DNA from 2 places in the Streptococcus huangxiaojuni genome. Region 2 is predicted to be linked to the other one. Evidence: predicted binding sites of a transcription regulator. Region 2 holds the regulator's gene; the other holds the start of a gene.
The links. Region 2 encodes Rex, which represses fermentation and respiration genes when NADH is low (regulators of the CRP and FNR family bind a similar motif). Its sites were predicted from a motif close to TTGTGAANTANTTCACAA; they were not measured.

Region 1 (10,199 bases), on a different contig from region 2:
CTAAAGCACAGACAAGGCTGATGAGGAATTTCTGCCGCTTTTCAATCCAGTTGACAATTCTTTTCACAATGCTCTCCTTGATGTTTTATTCAATAATCAGCAAGCCCTCTTTAACAGCAAAAGGCTCGGCTTCATTGATGCGGTCATAGAACATAATACCATTTGTGTGGTCAATTTCATGCTGAACGACAATAGCTCGATAGCCCTTTAGCTTGACCCTTTGTTTTTCCCCGTTTTTATTGTAGTAATCAACGGTTACACGAGCATGGCGGATAACATATCCGGGAACTTCCCGATCAACGGACAGGCAGCCTTCGCCGTCAGCCAGTGCAGCTTCTTGTACGGAATGAGCAACAATCTTGGGATTATACATGACTTCCTGCAAACTATAGCTTTCTGCCGGTGGGTTGCCGTCTTCATCCTCTGGATTAGGAATCAGCACGGCAATAATCCGTTTAGAAATATTGAGCTGGGGAGCAGCCAGACCAACACCGCCCCGCAGGCCCATTTTTTCAGCTGTCGCAGGATCCTGAGAGTTCTTAAGAAACTGCAGCATTTTTTCCCCCAGAATAATGTCCTCGTCCTGTAAGGGCAGGCTGACATCATTAGCCCGTGCCCGCAGAGTAGGGTGCCCTTCACGAATGATATCATCCATTGTAATGACATGGCTCGGCCGTATTAATTTGTCCTGTACTGACATGCTGTTCTCCTTTATTAATGCGATATTAAATTATTTTTGAATTCAAACAAATCTACTATATCACAAAATGCCCTGTAAATAAAGAAGAGAGTTCTAACTGACAAGCTGTTCTTGTCCTGCTGCCAAAGCCTTTCTATCTTTGAATTTTTTAGCTGAGATATAAAGAAAGATCCGACAGTTAGTTTAATTAATGTTTGACGGGCTTTTTTGAATTTGTTACAATAGGAGCAGTCGCAAAGACTAACTAACTTTTTCTTGGTTCCGGGATATGCCAAAACCCAGAACTCGGATGAAGCAATAAAAGGAGAAAAATTATGGCAATCTCAAAAGAGAAAAAAAATGAAATTATTGCACAATATGCGCGCCATGAAGGCGATACGGGCAGTGTTGAAGTACAAGTAGCTGTTCTGACTTGGGAAATTAACCATTTGAACGAGCATATCAAGCAGCATAAAAAAGACCATGCGACTTACCGCGGACTGATGAAGAAAATCGGCCACCGCCGGAACTTGCTGGCTTACCTGCGCCGTACAGATGTCAACCGCTACCGTGAGCTGATTCAGTCCTTAGGACTGCGCCGCTAAGCAAAAATAATTATTTAAAGAACCTAAAGCCCGAACAAACGATTTTGGCTTTAGGTTCTTTTTTTAGACAATGAAGGCCGGGATGACTGGAAAGCAGCGGCAGGCCAATAGTACAGAAGTACTTCAGACTATTGGAGCTTCCTTTCTCTTTGATTTTATTTGACAGCTTTTATATTATGCCTCATTCAATCAGTCTTATTTTTAAGAAATCAAATCCTTCTTATCCCTGTCCTGTTGGGCCTTGAGCCGGCCTCTGGCAAAATAAATGAAAAAAATCACAAAAAACACTTGATTTCATGCAGGGAAAATTATATAATAACAAGTGAAAAAAATCACAAATGAATTTTCTTAGCTTGGAAATTCAGCCATCGCTATTTTACAAAGGAGTTTTTAATGGTTAAAGAAGCAAAAACAGACGTTAAAAAAGCAGAACTTTCACAAGAAGAGGCTGCGGCTCAGTATACGAACGGCTTAGTTGAAAAGGCTTTGGCTGCTGAGGCGGTTTATGCGACTTATACACAGGAGCAGGTGGATAAAATCGTTGCAGCTATGGCCTTGGCGGGTTCTGAAGCATCTCTTCAGCTGGCAAAAGAAGCTCATGAAGAAACCGGCCGTGGTATTGTTGAAGATAAGGATACGAAAAATCACTTTGCTACAGAGTATGTCTACGAAAGAATTAAAAATGAAAAAACTGTAGGCATTATCGGTGAAGATAAGGTTGCAGGCGGCGTTAAAATCGCAGCTCCTCTGGGTGTGCTGGCCGGAATCGTGCCGACAACCAATCCGACTTCAACAACCATGTTTAAGATTTTAGTAGCTCTGAAAACCAGAAATGCTATTGTCTTTGCTTTCCATCCAGCGGCTCAAAACTGTTCAGCACATGCAGCCCAAATTTTATACGATGCAGCTGTTAAAGCCGGTGCACCTGAGAATATTATTCAATGGATTGACACTCCATCAATCGCTAATACCAGCGCTTTGATTTCCAACAAAAATATTGCTTCTATTTTGGCAACAGGCGGTCCGGGCATGGTTAATGCGGCTCTTAAATCAGGTAATCCATCTATGGGTGTCGGTGCCGGTAACGGTGCGGTCTTTGTTGATGCGACAGCCCATCTCGACCGGGCAGTCGAAGATCTTCTCCTGTCAAAACGTTTTGATAACGGTATGATCTGTGCTACTGAAAATTCAGCAGTTGTTGCAGCTCCGGTTTACAAAGAGTGGCTGGAAAAAATGCAGGAAAAAGGCGCTTATCTGGTTCCTAAGAAAGATTACAAAAAACTTGAAGATTTTGTTTTCAATGATGGTCACGGGGTAAATGGACCGGTTGCCGGTATGTCGGCGCAATGGATCTGCGAACAGGCCGGAGTGAAGCTGCCGGAAGGCAAAGATGTCCTCTTGTTTGAACTGGATAAGAAAAATATCGGTGAAAAACTGTCATCTGAAAAGCTTTCTCCTCTCCTTTCTGTTTATAAAGCTAAAGACCGTCAGGACGGTATCGAAATCGTAGCTGCTCTTCTAGATTATCAAGGGGCAGGCCACAACTGTGCTATTCAAATCGGCTCACAGTCTGATCCGTTTGTCACTGAATTCGGTGATGCTCTGAATTCGTCTCGTATCTTGGTTAACCAGCCAGACTCAGTCGGCGGTATCGGAGATGTTTACACAGATGCGCTGCAAGCCAGCTTAACTCTTGGAACAGGATCATGGGGGAAAAATTCATTGTCTCACAATTTATCAACCGGCGACCTTTTGAATGTAAAAACTGTTGCTAAGCGCCGCAATCGTCCGCAATGGGTCCGTCTGCCGGAAAAAACTTACTACGAAAAGAATGCCATTTCTTACTTGCAGGATGCCTATGAACCAATGAAGCGCGCGCTTATCGTAGCTGACCCTGGTATGGTTCAGTTCGGTTTTGTTGACACAGTTTATGCGCAGCTCGCTTTACGCGATGAAAAGGTTGTGACATCTCTTTATGGCACCATCAAACCAGATCCGACTTTAGGCCAAACTATCGAAATTGCCAAACAAATGCGTGATTTCAAACCGGACACCGTTATTGCTATCGGTGGGGGTTCCGCAATTGATGCGTCTAAGATTGCTCGCTTGATTTATGAGGTATCGCTTGATAAGGAAGCCGGCTGGCTCGACAGTTATGATAATGTAAGCGAGTTCTTCCTTGAACTGCAGCAAAAATTCATTGATATCCGTAAACGGATTGTCAAATTCAAACACCAAACAGAAACACGCCTCTTCTGTATCCCGACAACTTCAGGGACAGGGGCTGAAGTGACACCGTTTGCTGTTATTACTGACGATTTCACTCATGTCAAATACCCGCTGGCCGACTATGAGCTGGTTCCGCAAGTGGCAATTGTTGATCCGGAATTTGTTATGACTGTGCCAAAACGGACTGCTGCCTGGTCAGGTCTTGACGCTTTGTCACATGCGCTGGAATCTTATGTTTCAGTGATGGCTTCTGACTTCACAAGACCTTGGTCGCTTGAAGCTATCAAACTGATTATTGAGAATTTAGAAGATGCTTATAACTATGATCCTCAAAATCCGACTTTGCGCGGAGAACAGGCTAAAGAAAATATGCATTATGCTTCTACAATTGCCGGTATGGCCTTTGGGAATGCCTTCTTAGGTATTAACCACTCTCTTGCTCACAAAACCGGCGGAGAATTCGGTCTGCCGCATGGTCTTGCTATTGCCATTGCTATGCAGCATGTTATCCGCTACAATGGCGTATCCGGCAATGTTAAACGCTCTGTCTACCCACGCTATGAAGAATACCGTGCACAGCGCGATTATGCTGATATTGCCCGCTATCTGGGTCTGCAGGGCAAAGATGATGCGGAATTAGTCGAAGCACTTTGCCAACGCATCGATAAACTTATGCATGCTGTTGGTGTTGAACCTAAACTGTCTGCTAATGGCGTTACCAAAGAAGCCTTTGATGCAGCTGTTGACCGTTTGGCAAGTCTGGCTTACGATGATCAATGTACTCCTGCCAACCCGCGTCAGCCTTACATTGCTGAGCTGAAACAATTGTTAATTGACCAGTTCTAAGAGTTGATAAAAATGGGAAGTGGGACAAGAATTTCCAATCAACCACTGTGTCAAACGCATATATTTAAAAAAGTAAAGTGAGGCAGGGACTTTTGTCCCAGCCTCTTTTTCTTAATTAGGGAAGAGAAAATCATCTGCTGCTCATTTTAAAGACAGCATTTTTTTGAAAAAGAGACAGTTTTCCGGATTTTTTATTTTGCTTAAATTATGGTATGATAATAACAATACGTGGTTTTATACAAAAACAAGTTTGTAAAGGCCTTACAGATTAGTTTTTGTAGAAAACACGTATGCTATCATTATTATAAGAAGCAAAAACGTCACTATTTCTAAGGTATCAGCCTGCTGACCTTGGCCTAACCTCTGGGTTTTAGCAGCTTCATCCGGATAGATAGTATTTTAAATGTTTTTGATGACTTAAGGAGATGACAATGACAAAACAGGTTTTTCAGACAACTTTTGCCGGCCGGCCCCTCATCGTTGAAATCGGCCAGTTGGCTAAGCAGGCCAACGGTGCCGCCTTGATTCGCTATGGGGAAAGCACTGTACTGACAGCTGCTACCATGTCAAAGAAAATGTCTGCTGGGGATTTCTTCCCTCTACAAGTGAATTACGAAGAAAAGATGTACGCAGCCGGGAAATTTCCGGGAGGATTTAATAAACGGGAAGGCCGCCCTTCAACAGATGCGACTCTGACGGCTCGTTTGATTGACCGCCCGATTCGGCCGCTGTTTGCAGAAGGGTTTCGTAATGAAGTGCAGGTCATAAATACGGTTCTGTCTTACGATGCAGATGCCAGCGCCCCTATGACCGCGATGCTGGGTTCATCACTGGCCTTATCTGTTTCGGATATTCCTTTTGAGGGTCCGATTGCCGGTGTTCAGGTGGCTTACATTGACGGGGACTTTATCATTAACCCGACAGCCCAGCAAAAAGAGCAATCGCTTTTAGATTTAACTGTAGCAGGGACGAAAGATGCCATTAATATGGTAGAATCTGGGGCTAAGGAACTATCTGAAGAGATTATGCTTGAAGCCTTGCTCAAGGGACATGAGGCGATAAAGGAGCTGATTGCTTTTCAAGAGAACATCATTGCTCAGGTTGGCAAGCCTAAGGCCGAGGTTGAACTCTTGCAAGTCGACAGCAGTCTTCAGGAAGAAATTACTGCAGCCTATTCTCTCGAGCTGCAAAAAGCGGTTCAGATTGAGGAAAAGCAGGCTCGTGAAGCGGCTACCGAAAAACTTAAGGAAGAAGTGAAAGCTGTCTATGAAGAGCGGTTTGCAGATGCCGAAGATTTGGATACCATCATGCGGGATGTGGCTGAAATTCTTGAGCAGATGGAGCATGCAGAGGTTCGCCGCCTGATTACTGAAGATAAGATTCGTCCGGACGGCCGCAGGATTGATGAAATTCGTCCGCTGGACGCTGAGATCGATTTTCTGCCGCAGGTTCATGGCTCCGGCCTCTTTACACGCGGGCAGACACAGGCTTTATCCGTATTAACTCTGGCCCCTATGGGGGAAACTCAGATTGTTGACGGTTTAGACCCAGAATATAAGAAACGGTTCATCCATCACTATAATTTTCCTCAGTATTCTGTCGGGGAAACCGGACGTTACGGTGCACCCGGGCGGCGGGAAATCGGACACGGTGCACTCGGTGAGCGGGCCTTGGCTCAGGTGCTGCCTAGTTTTGAGGATTTCCCCTATGCTATCCGTCTGGTGGCAGAGGTACTGGAGTCCAATGGGTCCTCTTCACAGGCTTCTATCTGTGCCGGAACTCTAGCTTTAATGGCTGGGGGTGTCCCTATCAAAGCACCTGTTGCCGGTATTGCAATGGGGCTGATTTCAGACGGGACACGGTATACCATTTTGACAGATATCCAAGGTTTGGAAGACCACTTTGGCGACATGGATTTCAAAGTAGCGGGTACGCGCCAAGGGATTACTGCCTTGCAGATGGATATCAAAATTGCCGGTATCACACCGCAAATTTTAGAAGAGGCTCTGGCTCAGGCCAAGAAAGCCCGCTTTGAAATTTTAGATTTAATCGAAGCTACAATTCCTCAGCCGCGGCCTGAACTGGCGCCGACAGCGCCTAAGATCGATACGATGACAATTGATGTTGATAAAATCAAAATTGTCATCGGCAGAGGCGGGGAGACTATTGATAAAATTATTGAAGAAACCGGCGTTAAGATTGATATTGATGAAGAAGGTCATGTTGCTATTTATTCCAGCGATCAGTCAGCTATTGAACGGGCTAAAGAGATTATTGCCGGTTTGGTCCGCGAAGCTAAGGTGGATGAAGTTTATCACGGTAAGGTTGTGCGCATTGAAAAATTTGGTGCTTTTGTCAATCTTTTTGAAAAAACAGATGCATTAGTGCATATTTCCGAGCTGGCCTGGAGACGGGTGAACAAAGTGGAAGATGTGCTGAGTCTAGGTGATGAAGTTGATGTTAAAGTTATCAAGATTGACGATAAAGGCCGGGTAGATGCTTCAATGAAAGCCCTGCTTCCGCGTCCGCAGCGGTCAGAAAAAGATCACAAAGAGCATTCGCACCACAAACATCATCATAATAGAAAAGAAAAATAGAGGACATGAGCAAAATAGAAGAACTTGATGTCAGTCTGCGAAAGTTTATTGCAGACCCTGACCATTTTTTAGACAGCATTGCCTTAGTCAATGCCCTGCACAGCTATCCTGTTTTGGCCAGTGATCAGCCCTATATTCTTGAAATCAGCGGCCAGCAAGTGACTCCAGTCTTTACCGATTTTACCGATTTAGATAATTTTAAAAAAGAGGAAATCAGTGCCAGAAATCAGCACTGGACCAAGCGATCTGCTTTGACTGTCCTGGAAGAGGGGATTGCCAAAGGCTCTGCCGGTTTGGCTTTCAACTTGAAAAAAACAGGAGATTTTGGAAATTCAACTATTTTTTCAAGCAAGGATATGATCCAGTTTTTGGCGACTTACAGTTCTATTTTGGATCACTTGCTGAATGAAAAAAATCTACAGGCCGATACCATGGATAAATATTATCTGGTGCCTGTCTACATTCATCCGCAGGAAGATAATCATTTTGAACGTCTTTTTCCAATTATGGCTACCCCGGAAGGGGAACGCTATGTCCCCATTTTCTCTAACCTGGTCAGTTTTGCCAAATGGTACAATAAGGAAGAATTCGGAGGTGCCTTCCGACAAGCGCAGGGCCTTGTTCTGACTTGGAAAATTGAAGATATTTATAAACCAAGGGAGGGTCAGGCAGAAACAGAAGAGACCTTTGGTCTCGCTGTTAACCCATTTGATGAAGAGCAAATTTTAATTAATTGGTCGGATATTGATGTTTAAAATAAGGCTAAATGCGAGGGAGTGAATTGATCCAGCAGATGATTTCAGCCCGAACTTGAAAATTAGAGAGTGAGGGAGACCTCTAATTTGCGATTCTGCTTCACTGTTTATCCTGACCGCCGTAGATGTCTGAAGGCTTTGTCGTCCTAGCGGCCGCCCGCACCCTTCTAGTCGTTCTGGCAGAGCTGCGTCTGCGAAATCAAAGATTTCGGACTTACCGTCATTTTTGCTTTGCTCTTTTAACGGGCTTTGTATCTTGTTTGAACTGAACACGCCCTAAACGCTGCGGGAAAAAGATGTCCTGACTTAGAATCTTGCGATTCGTCAGTCAGTCCCCTATTTTCCTTTTGCGTTTTTAACGGGCTTTGTATCTTGTTTGAACTGAACACGCCCTAAACGCTGCGGGAAAAAGATGTCCTGACTTAGAATCTGGCGATTCGTCAGTCAGTCCCCTATTTTCCTTTTGCGTTTTTAACGGGCTTTGTATCTTATTTGAACTGAACACGCCCTAAACGCTGCGGGAAAAAGATGTCCTGACTTAGAATCTTGCGATTCGTCAGTCAGTCCCCTATTTTCCTTTTGCGTTTTTAACGGGCTTTGTATCTTGTGAATTGAACACGGCCTAAGAGCTGTGCAAAAAAGATAGACTTCCCTTGAGTCTGTAGTGACTCAGCGGTCAGTCTCCTATTTTTGCTTTGCTCTTTTAACGGCCTTTGTATCTTATTGGAAGGAGTTGTTATGGGCTGGTGGAAAGAAAGTATTGCTATTGTAAAAGAAAATGATCCGGCCGCCCGTACGTCACTTGAAGTATTGTTGACTTATCCGGGGATAAAGGCTTTGGCTGCACATCGGCTGTCTCATTTTTTATGGGTGCATGGTTTTCGCTTGTTAGCGAGGATGCATAGCCAGTTTTGGCGATTTTGGACGCAGATTGAAATTCACCCGGGTGCTCAAATTGCTGAAGGGGTCTTTATTGACCATGGTTCAGGTTTGGTGATTGGAGAGACGGCTGTTGTAGAAAAAGGGGCTATGCTCTATCACGGCGTAACCTTAGGGGGAACCGGAAAGGATGTGGGCAAGCGTCACCCCACTGTCCGTAAGGGTGCTCTTGTTTCGGCCCATTCTCAGGTCATCGGCCCTATTGAAATTGGAGAGAATGCCAAGGTTGGTGCTGCTGCGGTTGTTGTTGCGGATGTTCCGCCTGATGTCACCGTAGTAGGTGTTCCGGCTAAGGTCGTCCGTGTCCATGGTAAGAAAGATGAGGCTGCTATCAGTCAGCTTGAAGAAGAACGGGAATCAAAATACTACACATCGAAACTGGAAGAAGCGCGTTATGCAAGCTTACACTCTTCTAAGCTTTGATAGTGGAGGCAGCAAGTTATAGGAGGCAGTATGCTGTTGAATGAATTTGATGACAGTCCTGCTATTATCGAACCGACAGACAAAGCTGTTCGAGGCGGCGGAGAGGTCTGTGAAACCATTATTCTTTCTTTTGCCGGTGACATGGTGGAAGAACTGGCTGGGCTTCCACAAGTTCATTTTGGCGGTTATTTGCAAAACCTCAATGGCAAGCAGTCTTGGTTTATCTACCAAAGAAGCAGCCAAAAGGTCGCGGTCTGTCTGGCTCCTGTTGGTGCACCAGCGATAGTTGGTGTTTTAGAAGAACTAAAAGCTAAGGGCTTCCGCAGGTTTATCATTATGGGGTCCTGCGGTATTCTGGATAAAACTATAACAAATCAAACCATTATTTTGCCGGTTTCTGCTCTGCGTGATGAGGGGACAAGTTACCATTATGCTCCTGCCAGCGAGGAAATCAGATATGATGAGGCGTCGTTGGCTATTATGGAAAAGGTTTTTGACAGACATAGTATCAGCTATATCAAAACAAAGACTTGGACTACAGATGCCTTTTACCGTGAAACGCCGGAAAAGGTTAAGCGCCGCATGTCCTCTGGTGCCGCAGTCGTAGATATGGAAGCGGCGGCTATCATGGCTTGGGCAAGATTTCGTCAGGCGGAAGTCTGTCAGTTTTTCTATCCGGCTGATTACGTCAACCGACTTGCTGGTGCTTGGGAAGCAAGGCGCAAAAGTTTGCCTGCTTGGCTGCCTTTATTTGATCTGGCTTTAGCTATTGCGAAAGAGGCTGAAAATGAAGCGATTTTGGAAGAATAATAAATGGCTATCAATTTATCTGATCGGCAGTTTTGGCTATGTTATAGGGCAAATCCAGTCAGGGCATTACAGCTCTGTGTATCCGATTCTGATTTTTATTCCTGTTTTGATTTTATACCTTTACTGGGCAGATAAAAATAGGAAGTGATGGCAGCGAACAAAGAAATAAAGTCCTGTCCTAAGAGTGACCGGAGCTTGTAAACTGACATATATATATTAAAAAGCCTGCAAGAAATTTGAGGGAAGGTAGGTGCCTATGATTAAGATTTATGACACAATGACCCGCAGTCTGCGTGATTTTATACCAATTACCGAT
Region 2 (10,199 bases):
GGAACGATCTTAGTCTTTACACAATCACCCAAACAGGCGTTTTTCTTTTTAATATTTTTGATTATACTCCAGCAACTTGAAAGCAATCTTATCTATCCTAGGGTTGTGGGCGGCTCTATTGGCCTGCCTGCCATCTGGGTTTTGTTTTCGGTTATCGTCGGAGGCGCTGTTTTTGGTGTTGTCGGTATGCTTATTGCAGTGCCTTTGAGTGCTTCAGCTTATCAAATTATTAAAGACAATGTGGACAAGCATCAGGCTCAGCAGCCATCAAACGATTAAAACACTGCAGCTTTATTGCAAATGACTGCTAAAATGTTAGAATAGATGATATGGAACCACTAAATCTGCTTTATTCAATTGACGACAGCTATGTTGATCAGTTTAAGGTAACCTTATTTTCGGTTTGGCAAAATGCAACGGTTAAAAATATGGCCGTTTATGTTTTACAGAAAAAATTGCTGCACAGAAATAATGAAATTACCGATTTTTGCCGGCAGCTGGGTCTTGCTTATTTCCCCGTTGTCATCGGCGAGGAAGCCTTTGAAGATGCACCGACAACGAATCGCTATCCGGAAACGATTTATTACAGGCTTTTAGCTCATGAATACTTGCCCGAGCATTTAGACCGGATTTTATATATGGACGCAGACATTCTCTGTTTGAATGATATTATCCCTTTATACCGTTTAGATCTCTCTGATAAACTTTTTGCTGCAGCCAGCCATACTTCTGATACCAATATACCGGAGCTAGTCAATAAACTGCGTCTGAGAAACTTTGAATCAGAAGGGTATTTTAATTCAGGAGTGCTGCTGATGAATTTGGAATTAGGCCGGCAGGAAGTGAGACGTCAGGATATTCTGTCTTACATTGAGAAAAACAGTCTTTTGCTCTTTTTGCCGGATCAGGATATTCTCAATGCCCTCTATGGTCACAAAACTCTTCTGATTCCTGATCAGATTTATAATTATGATGCGCGTTACAATATTCTGTATTTTACCAGAAGTTCGGGCAAATGGGATTTAGACTGGGTTATTGAACATACCGTTTTTCTGCATTTTTGCGGACGGGATAAACCATGGAAAAAAGACTATAGAGGCCGCTACAGTGCCCTCTATAAGCACTATCAGCATCTGACCGCCAGAATAAAAACCTAGCAAATAGACATTGCTAGGTTTTTTGACAAGAGAAAATGGCCGTTAAAATCTGTATGAAAATAGGGGATGGCAAGTGATGCCTGCATCACTTGCCATCTTTTTCACTAGGTTTTTAGGGCATGTCATTCCTTTAAAACTAGGGGCTAGGGGCAGTTCTTTTAGACCGGCTCTTTTTATTTTTTTCGAATAAATAGATGGAGGTAAAAGAAATGTATACAGTTGAATTGAAAGAAGAAGCTTTGCTGCCGAGAGAGCGGTTGGCTGATTTGGGGGCTGAAAAACTCAGCAATCAGGAACTGCTGGCCATTTTACTGCGTACCGGCACAAAGCAAAAGCCGGTTTTAGAAGTCTCAACACAGATTTTGAAAGACATCCGCAGTTTGGCCGATTTTCGCGACTTATCCCTGCAGGAGCTGCAGAGCATCAAGGGAGTAGGCAGAGTAAAATCAATAGAAATAAAAGCAATGCTGGAGCTGGCCAACCGGATTAATAAGGCAGAATACTACCAGAACGAAAGGATTCTAAGCAGCGAACGGCTGGCACAGAAAATGATTATAGAGCTGGGAAGCAAGAAGCAAGAACATTTGCTGACCCTTTATTTAGATACACAAAATCGGGTTATTGAACAGCGGACGATTTTTATCGGAACAGTCAGACGTTCTATCGCTGAGCCGCGGGAAATTCTGCATTATGCCTGCAGAAATATGGCTACCTCCCTTATTCTTGTTCACAATCATCCTTCGGGATCGCTTGTTCCCAGTGAAAACGACCTGCGCTTTACAGAAAAAATAAAACGATCCTGTGAAGACATGGGGATTGTCTGTCTTGATCACATTATCGTCAGTAGGCGTGATTATTATAGTTTTCGCGAGGAAACGGGTCTGCTTTAAAGTTCGCAGACAACATATCTAAAAAGGTCCAAATCTTCCTTGCGCGTTTCATACAAAAGTTCAGGGTGCCATTGAACACCTAAAAAACGCATTCTTGGGTCGATAGATTCTACAGCCTCAATTGTTCCGTCTTTTGGATCCTCAGCAATGACACGCAATTCGCTGGCCAAGTGGTTGATACTTTGATGGTGAAAAGAATTAATAGAGCTGACTGAACCGTAAATATCAGCCAGCTTGCTATCCTCTTTGATTACCATGTCATGAGATAAGTAGTCAACCGGCCGGTCCTGCCAGTGGTTTTCGATATCCTGATAAAGTGAACCGCCCAATGCTACATTCATTAATTGGGTTCCTCGGCAGACAGAAAAAATCGGTTTTTTCTGCTTAACTGTTTCTTCAATCAGGGCCAGCTCAAAGATGTCACGTTCTTTAAAAAAATCATCATCGCTGGCTTGATTTGTTTCTCCGTAAAAGCTGGGATCAACATTTTGACCGCCGATAAGAATCAATTTATCAATCATACTGACATAGTCAGGAGCTGTTTTAGGATCGCCGACCGGAAGAACAAGCGGTAAGCCGCCTGCGGCTTTGACCCCGTTGACAAAACCACTTGGTACATATGACCAGAAAACTTCTTTAGCTTCAGGATTGGGCCGCTGATTTGCGGTGATGCCAATTATCGGTTTTTTTGACATGCTGCCTCCTTAGTCTGTTTGATTCATAAAATAGAGCAGTGTTTGCAGTTCACTTGTCAGATCAACGTACTGCACGATGACTGATTTAGGCAGATTGAGGCGGACAGGAGCAAAACTGAGGATACCTTTGATTCCTGCATCCACAAGAAGATCGGCTACTTCCTGTGCTTGTGTACTGGGAACGGTTAAAATAGCAGTTTTAATGTCGGTTTTCTGGATATGGTCCTTAATAGTGGAAATACCATAGATGGGAATACCGTCAGATGTCTTTGTACCGACCAGTTCATTATCATCTCTGTCAAAGGCTAAAGCAATCTGCATTTTATTACGGTCATGAAAACGATAATGCAAAAGAGCACGGCCGATATTTCCGCAGCCCACTAACAGAACGTTAGTGGTTGAGTGGTCATTTAAAATATCAGCAAAAAAGTTCATAAGCTTTGTAACATCATAACCAAAACCGCGTCGGCCCAGCTCCCCGAAATATGAAAAATCCCGGCGGACAGTAGCAGAATCGATTCCCATCGCGTCAGCAATTTGTTTTGAACTGGCTTTTTCAACATTATCTGCGTAAAAGCGCTTAAAAATCCGATAATAAAGCGACAGACGCTTAGCTGTCGCCCTAGGGATAGATTTATCAATAGCCACAATATCATCTCCTTAATAGTTCATCTATATTGTAACAAAAAAGTCATCAAATCAGCAATTTTGGTGAACGTCAATTTTTCTGACAAAAAAACCTTATGCTTGCATAAGATTTTTTATCAGACTGCCGGTATAAAAGAATGAAAGAGATTCAAACCGGATTTTTGCTAAAAATGTGACGTTCAACCAAACTGTCCATTAGAAAATAGAATTTATCCTGCAGTAATTTATTTTCTTCCGACGATTTGAAAATATTGACTGACCGTAAGCCGGATTTGTCGGTAATAGCCAGTTTAAATGCATTTAAATCTTTATGGACAGTTATTTTTAAAGGGAAACCGTCACCGGAATTAGGAACTTTTTCCAGCAAACGCTTTAATTCATAGTGGCCGATTGTATTCTGCGTAAAGGTGGTATCACGCAGCGTATAAGGCTTAACGTCAGGGTTAATACTGTAGCTGTACTGACAGCCGTCAAGGGTAACTTTTTTTGTAAATGCCATTTTACTTTCCTGTTATTTCTTTTAATTTTTTTGCTAACTGCAGCAATTCTGCCCGTGTATTTTGCTTAGACAGACTGATTCGGATCGATTCCTGCAGTCTGACAGAATCATGGCCGTAGAGGCTGGCCAGCACATGGCTGGGGTCTACGGTGCCTGCTGTGCAGGCAGAACCAGTAGATACAGCAAAACCATCCAGATCAAGCTGTGTCAGTAAAATACCGTTGTTTTGCCCCGGGAAGCCTATATTGATGACATGGGGCAGATGCTTTGATGAACCGTTGAGGTAGTAGGAATCAGGATCAAGAGCCTCTAAAAAAGTGTCTCTCAGTCCTTGTATGTAGGTGAGATTTTCTTTTAACTGCAGCTGACTGTCTGCCAGTGCCTGAGCCATTCCCACAATTGAAACGAGGTTCTCTGTGCTTGCACGCCTGTTTTCTTCCTGTTCACCGCCATGGAGCAAACTGTCAAAGTGAAGGGGTTTGGCATAAAGAAAACCGACCCCCTTGGGTCCATGAAATTTATGAGCTGTCGCTGATAAGAAATCAATTCCGACTTCTTCAGGATAAACAGGGAGTTTTCCCATTGTTTGGACAGCATCAACATGAAAAGCTGCCTGATGTGTTTTTAAGAGAGCAGCTGCTTCCTCAACTGGCAGCAGGTCGCCTGTCTCATTATTAGCATGCATGAAGCTGACAAGAATAGTGTCATCTCTCAGAGCTTTTTGCAGACTTGAAAGTCTAATAGCCCCCTTTTCGGGTTGGAGATAGGTGACTTCAAATCCAAATTTCTCTTGCAGATAATGAAGCGGCTCCAGAACAGAGGGGTGTTCGATTGCAGTAGTAATGATGTGCTTGCCCTTATCTTGGTTAGCTAGAGCATAGCCTTTAAGGGCAGTATTATTAGCTTCGGTTCCGCCGGAAGTAAAAATAATTCTTCTGGCTTCTGTTTTTAATGCATGAGCAATCGTCTGTCTGGACGTTCTTAGTGCCTGACTGGCTTTACGGCCGTAAGCGTGAATGCTTGACGGATTGCCGAAAGTATCAGTCATTGCAGCTGTCATAGCTTCGATAACTGTTGGAGTCATTGCAGTAGTAGCTGCATTATCAAGGTATACCATAGCAATCAATCCTTAGGTGTATAGGCAAAGAGCGGACTGACCGGCTTGCGTTCATGAATACGGATAATAGCATCTGCAATAAGCCGGCTTGCCGAGAGATATTTGACATTCTCAGGAACAGGCTCTTTGGTGGAAACGGAGTCGGTGACAAGGATTTCTTTTATCGGAGCTGCCGCAAGAATATCTGCTGCACCGCCAGCAAACAAGCCATGACTGGCTGCAGCGTAAATAGCCGTTACTCCGCCGCGTTCTAAAATTTTTGCGGCCTCTGCCAAAGTCTTTCCTGTATTTAGGATATCATCGATAAGGATAGCCTTTTTGCCTGCCACTTCACCGATAATATAGCCTTCTTCTCTGGCAGCATCATCTTGGGCATAATCAATAATAGCAATCGGTGCATCGAGGTATTCCGCCAAACTGCGGGCACGCTTGATTCCTGAATTCTTGGGACTGACAACGACAACTTCGTCACCGACCAGTCCTAGATTGTAGTAGTAGTCTGCAAACAGCGGGATAGTAAAAAGGTTATCAACGGGAGTGTCAAAGAATCCTTGCACTTGAACAGTATGCAAATCCAGAGTCAGTACACGGTCTGCTCCAGCTTTGACAAGCATATTGGCTACCAACTTTGCTGTTATCGGCTCCCGTGAAGCAGCGATTCGATCTTGGCGCGAATAGCCGAAATAAGGGATGACAACATTCACAGAATTAGCACTGGCCCGCTTGCAGGCATCGACCATAATCAATAATTCCCATAAATTATCATTCACAGGATAGCTGGTGGACTGAATAATATAAATATCATCACCGCGGACAGTCTCCTCGATGTTGATCATGATTTCGCCGTCTGAAAATTGACGTGATGTCAGTTTTCCCAAGGGGACCCCTGCGGCTTCGGCAATTTTTTCAGCAATTTTAGGATTGGAAGTCAGCGAAAAGAGTTTGAGCTGTCTATCAGCGTAGCGTTCTGCCATATTCTTAATATAACTCCTTCATTCTTTGTAGTGAAAGGGACAAGTGAATTGTTTTAATAAACATCAGTATCACTGTGTATGTGCTGCTTAGCAAAAGCAGACAGCCGTAAATTTTGCCTGCTAACTTTATTTTACCAGAAAATCACGAATATTTCAGGTTCTTTTTAAGGTAACTTTTTTGCAGCCCTTAAACTGCTGGTCAGTCTGGCAATTTTGCTTTTAGCATATTTAAAAGTGATAGCATTCTGATCCAAAAAATCGGCAAATTGCTTTTTGCCGTTGTCGGCATCTGTGACTTCCAGCTCCAGCTCATAGTCTTTGCGGCCGGTATAAAGATTATAATCCAAGGCCAGCAGTCCCATGGCTGTTTGATTTTCCCGCCTGATTGTTGTAAGGTGCCCAAACACCGACAAATCATCCGGGCTGACACCCTTATCTTCAATTAAATCACGGATAAGACAGGAAGGGATCCGGCCGGACTTTATGATTTCTTTGGCCTGAGGGAGACTAAAATCGAGATTATGTTCTAAATTGCCGACAGTATTAGGGAGTTTGAGCGTTAGTTCGGCACGGTCTGAAAAGGTCCGGATTCGCAGTGACATATGATGTGCCTTGAGTTGGAAATCAGGAGAATCAAAATAATAGTTGGTCTGTGTCACTGGCGGAATATGGGAAAAATGTGCTGTCAGCCGGTTAAATTCATCTTTATTAAGTAAGGTTTTGTATTCGATTTCCAAATGTGTCATGCCATTTTTCCTTTGTTTTCTTTTATGTTATAATGAAATAATGTTATACTAATTTTATAAAAAAGTCTGATATTTGGCAAACTGCCCTTTTGGGAAATGTAAAAGGCTGCAGTTTAGTAAATAGATGCCCAGCTGTTCTTGGTTTCAGAGGTCTGCGCTAGGTCGATTGGTATTGACTAGGCTCTGGCAGGCTCAAACAGCCGGATAAGAGAATCTGGCAGCTTAAAATGCTTTGCCGGTTCTTTTAATAATACTTAGAGAAAGGAGCTGTTTTAGTAGTGCTTGAATGGGAAGAATTTTTGGATCCCTATATTCAAACAGTTGGGGAATTAAAAATCAAGCTGCGGGGAATACGCAAACAGTTTAGAAAGCAGAATCGCCATTCACCGATTGAATTTGTGACCGGACGGGTCAAATCGGTTGAAAGCATTCAGGAAAAGATGCTTCTGCGCAGCATTAAAGAGGAAAACATTGCACAGGACATACAGGATATCGCCGGCTTGCGTATTATGGTGCAGTTTGTTGACGATGTTGACGATGTTCTTGATTTGCTGAGGCAAAGGCATGATATGAGAATTGTTCAGGAACGCGACTATATTCGTAATATGAAACCCAGCGGCTATCGCTCTTATCATGTTGTGATTGAGTATCCCGTTGATACAATACAAGGGCAGAAAACGGTTCTGGCTGAAATTCAGATTCGTACCCTGGCTATGAATTTTTGGGCTACTATCGAACATTCTTTGAACTACAAGTATAAAGGTGAATTTCCTCAGGAGATTAAGCAGCGTTTGGAAACAACCGCCAAGATAGCTTATGAGCTTGATGAAGAAGTAAGGAAAATACGGGAGGATATCAGGGAAGCCCAGCTTCTTTTTGACCCGGAAAGCAGAAAACTAAACGATGGTGTAGGAAACAGCGATGACACAGATGAATATTACAGGTAAAAAAGAAATGATGCGTGTTGCTATCATCGCAAATGGCAAGTATCAGAGCCGGCGGATTGCTGCCAAGCTTTTTGCCCGTTTAAAGGATGATCCGGATTTTTATTTATCTAAAAAAAATCCTCATGTTGTCATTACTATCGGAGGAGACGGCATGCTTCTATCCGCTTTTCATAAATATGAAAGAGAGCTTAACCACGTCCGTTTTGTCGGCGTGCATACGGGACATCTGGGTTTTTACACAGATTATCGGGATTTCGAAATTGATGAGCTTATTGAGAATCTGCGCAGAGATACTGGGGAAAAAGTCTCTTATCCGATTCTAAAAGTTAAAATCACGCTGGACAATGGCCGAGAAATTAAAAGTCTGGCTTTAAATGAGGCGACAGTTAAGCGAATTGAAAAGACCATGGTTGCCGATGTGATCATCAATCATGTTAAATTTGAACGCTTTCGCGGCGACGGCATTTCAGTTTCCACACCGACTGGCAGCACCGCCTATAATAAATCGCTGGGAGGAGCTGTTTTGCACCCGACGATTGAAGCCCTGCAGCTGACAGAAATTTCCAGCCTCAACAATAGAGTGTTTAGGACTTTAGGGTCATCAGTCATTGTTCCTAAAAAAGATAAGATCGAAGTTATCCCTAAGCGCCTGGGCAGTTATACCATATCTGTTGACAACAGCACGCTGCATTATAAAAATGTGGTCAAAATTGAATACTGCATTAACTCTGAAAAAATCAGTTTTGTAGCGACACCGAGTCACACTAGTTTCTGGGAGCGGGTCAAAGATGCCTTTATAGGAGATTTGGATTCATGAGATTCGAATTCATCGCAGACAGAGACTGTCAGGTAAAAACTTTTTTAAAAGGACAGGGGATTTCGAAAAGTCTGCTGGCCAAGGTGAAATTTAAAGGGGGGCGGATTCAGGTAAACGGCCATGAACAAAATGCGGTTTATTTACTGAAAACTGGCGATAGGGTAATGGTTGATATTCCTGATGAAAAACCAGCTGACAGTCTAATACCTGTTAAACATGACTTGAATATCGTTTACGAGGATGATCATTTTTTAATTATCAATAAGCCCTATGCTTATCCCAGTATTCCCAGTGTTCTGCATTCCAATACAATAGCAAATTTTGTTAAATATTATTATATGGCACAGGACTACCCTAACAAACAGGTTCATATTGTAACCCGCCTTGATAAGGATACAAGCGGTTTAATGCTGCTGGCTAAACATGGTTACGCTCATGCCAGAATGGATAAAGAACTACAAAATAAGGCAGTTGAAAAGCGTTATTATGCTTTGGTTTCTGGTTCAGGCAATCTGCCGGCAGAAGGTGACATCATAGCTCCTATCGCCAGAAGAGACGATAGTATGATTACCCGGCATGTCCATCAATCGGGCAAGTATGCCCATACAAGCTATAAAGTGTTAAAAAAATATGGAGATGTCTATCTTATCGATATTCGTCTGCACACAGGGCGGACCCACCAGATTCGGGTGCATCTTGCCCATATCGGTTTTCCGCTTTTGGGGGATGATTTATATGGCGGGCGGATGGACTGCGGAATAGGCCGTCAGGCGCTTCACTGCTATTATCTGTCTTTTAGGGATCCTTTCACCGGCAGGCTGAACTCTCAGCAGGCAGACTTGACAGATGATTTTGATAGCGTTATCATAGATTTACAAGAAAATAAATAGAGGTTTATAACAATATGAGTATCCGATCATTATTTGGCAGTTTACGTGAGAAAGTTGTTGGCAAAAATATCAAAATTGTTTTCCCTGAAGGCGATGATGAGCGTGTTGTCCGTGCGGCAGCCCGCTTAAAATTTGAAGGTCTGGTTGAACCGATTATTTTAGGGGATGCCGATAAGGTTCATAATCTGCTGGCGCAGCTTGGTTTTGCCGATCCGCATTATACGATCATCAATCCCGAAGATTATGATGGTTTTGAAGAGATGAAGCAGGAGTTTTTAGTGATTCGCAAGGGAAAAGTAGGACCTGAAGAAGCTGATAAGCTGCTGAGAGATGTTAATTACTTTGGCGTAATGCTGGTTAAGATGGGGCTGGCAGACGGCATGGTTTCAGGGGCGATTCATTCTACAGCTGATACGGTGCGTCCGGCTTTGCAGATTATTAAAACAAAACCCGGCGTTTCCCGGACATCGGGCGTCTTCCTGATGAACCGTGACAATACGGATCAGCGCTTAATTTTTGCTGACTGTGCTATTAATATTGATCCCAATGCTCAGGAATTGGCAGAAATTGCTGTTAATACTGCAGATACTGCCAAGATTTTCGATATCGATCCAAAGATTGCAATGCTCAGTTTTTCAAGCAAGGGCAGCGCTAAAGGACCGCAAGTAGAGAAAGTTCAGGAAGCTGTCCGCCTATCAAAAGATCTCCAGCCGGATATTTGTATAGATGGTGATTTGCAGTTTGATGCAGCTTTTGTTCCTGCTACAGCTGAAATTAAAGCCCCAGGTAGTCCAGTGGCAGGACATGCGAATGTCTTTA

Region 1: a site for Rex is predicted at 1,605-1,622, ahead of adhE (bifunctional acetaldehyde-CoA/alcohol dehydrogenase). Genes of this name have one in related genera too.

What each region holds. Positions count from the first base shown of each region.
Region 1 is NZ_JBFQEG010000013.1:3,546-13,744, forward strand. Features, by position in the region: gene AB3329_RS07705 (LTA synthase family protein) at 1-67, opposite strand, end outside; gene def (peptide deformylase) at 86-700, opposite strand; gene rpsO (30S ribosomal protein S15) at 1,015-1,284, shown strand; gene adhE (bifunctional acetaldehyde-CoA/alcohol dehydrogenase) at 1,678-4,359, shown strand; gene pnp (polyribonucleotide nucleotidyltransferase) at 4,791-6,956, shown strand; gene AB3329_RS07730 (SseB family protein) at 6,962-7,711, shown strand; gene cysE (serine O-acetyltransferase) at 8,450-9,073, shown strand; gene AB3329_RS07740 (nucleoside phosphorylase) at 9,104-9,883, shown strand; gene cysS (cysteine--tRNA ligase) at 10,140-10,199, shown strand, end outside.
Region 2 is NZ_JBFQEG010000036.1:2,062-12,260, reverse strand. Features, by position in the region: gene AB3329_RS11150 (AI-2E family transporter) at 1-279, shown strand, start outside; gene AB3329_RS11145 (glycosyltransferase family 8 protein) at 330-1,157, shown strand; gene radC (RadC family protein) at 1,367-2,047, shown strand; gene AB3329_RS11135 (gamma-glutamyl-gamma-aminobutyrate hydrolase family protein) at 2,044-2,742, opposite strand; gene AB3329_RS11130 (redox-sensing transcriptional repressor Rex) at 2,752-3,390, opposite strand; gene AB3329_RS11125 (DUF1831 domain-containing protein) at 3,539-3,889, opposite strand; gene AB3329_RS11120 (cysteine desulfurase family protein) at 3,891-5,006, opposite strand; gene AB3329_RS11115 (ribose-phosphate diphosphokinase) at 5,012-5,980, opposite strand; gene AB3329_RS11110 (CYTH domain-containing protein) at 6,145-6,726, opposite strand; gene yjbM (GTP diphosphokinase) at 7,005-7,673, shown strand; gene AB3329_RS11100 (NAD kinase) at 7,648-8,490, shown strand; gene AB3329_RS11095 (RluA family pseudouridine synthase) at 8,487-9,380, shown strand; gene pta (phosphate acetyltransferase) at 9,395-10,199, shown strand, end outside.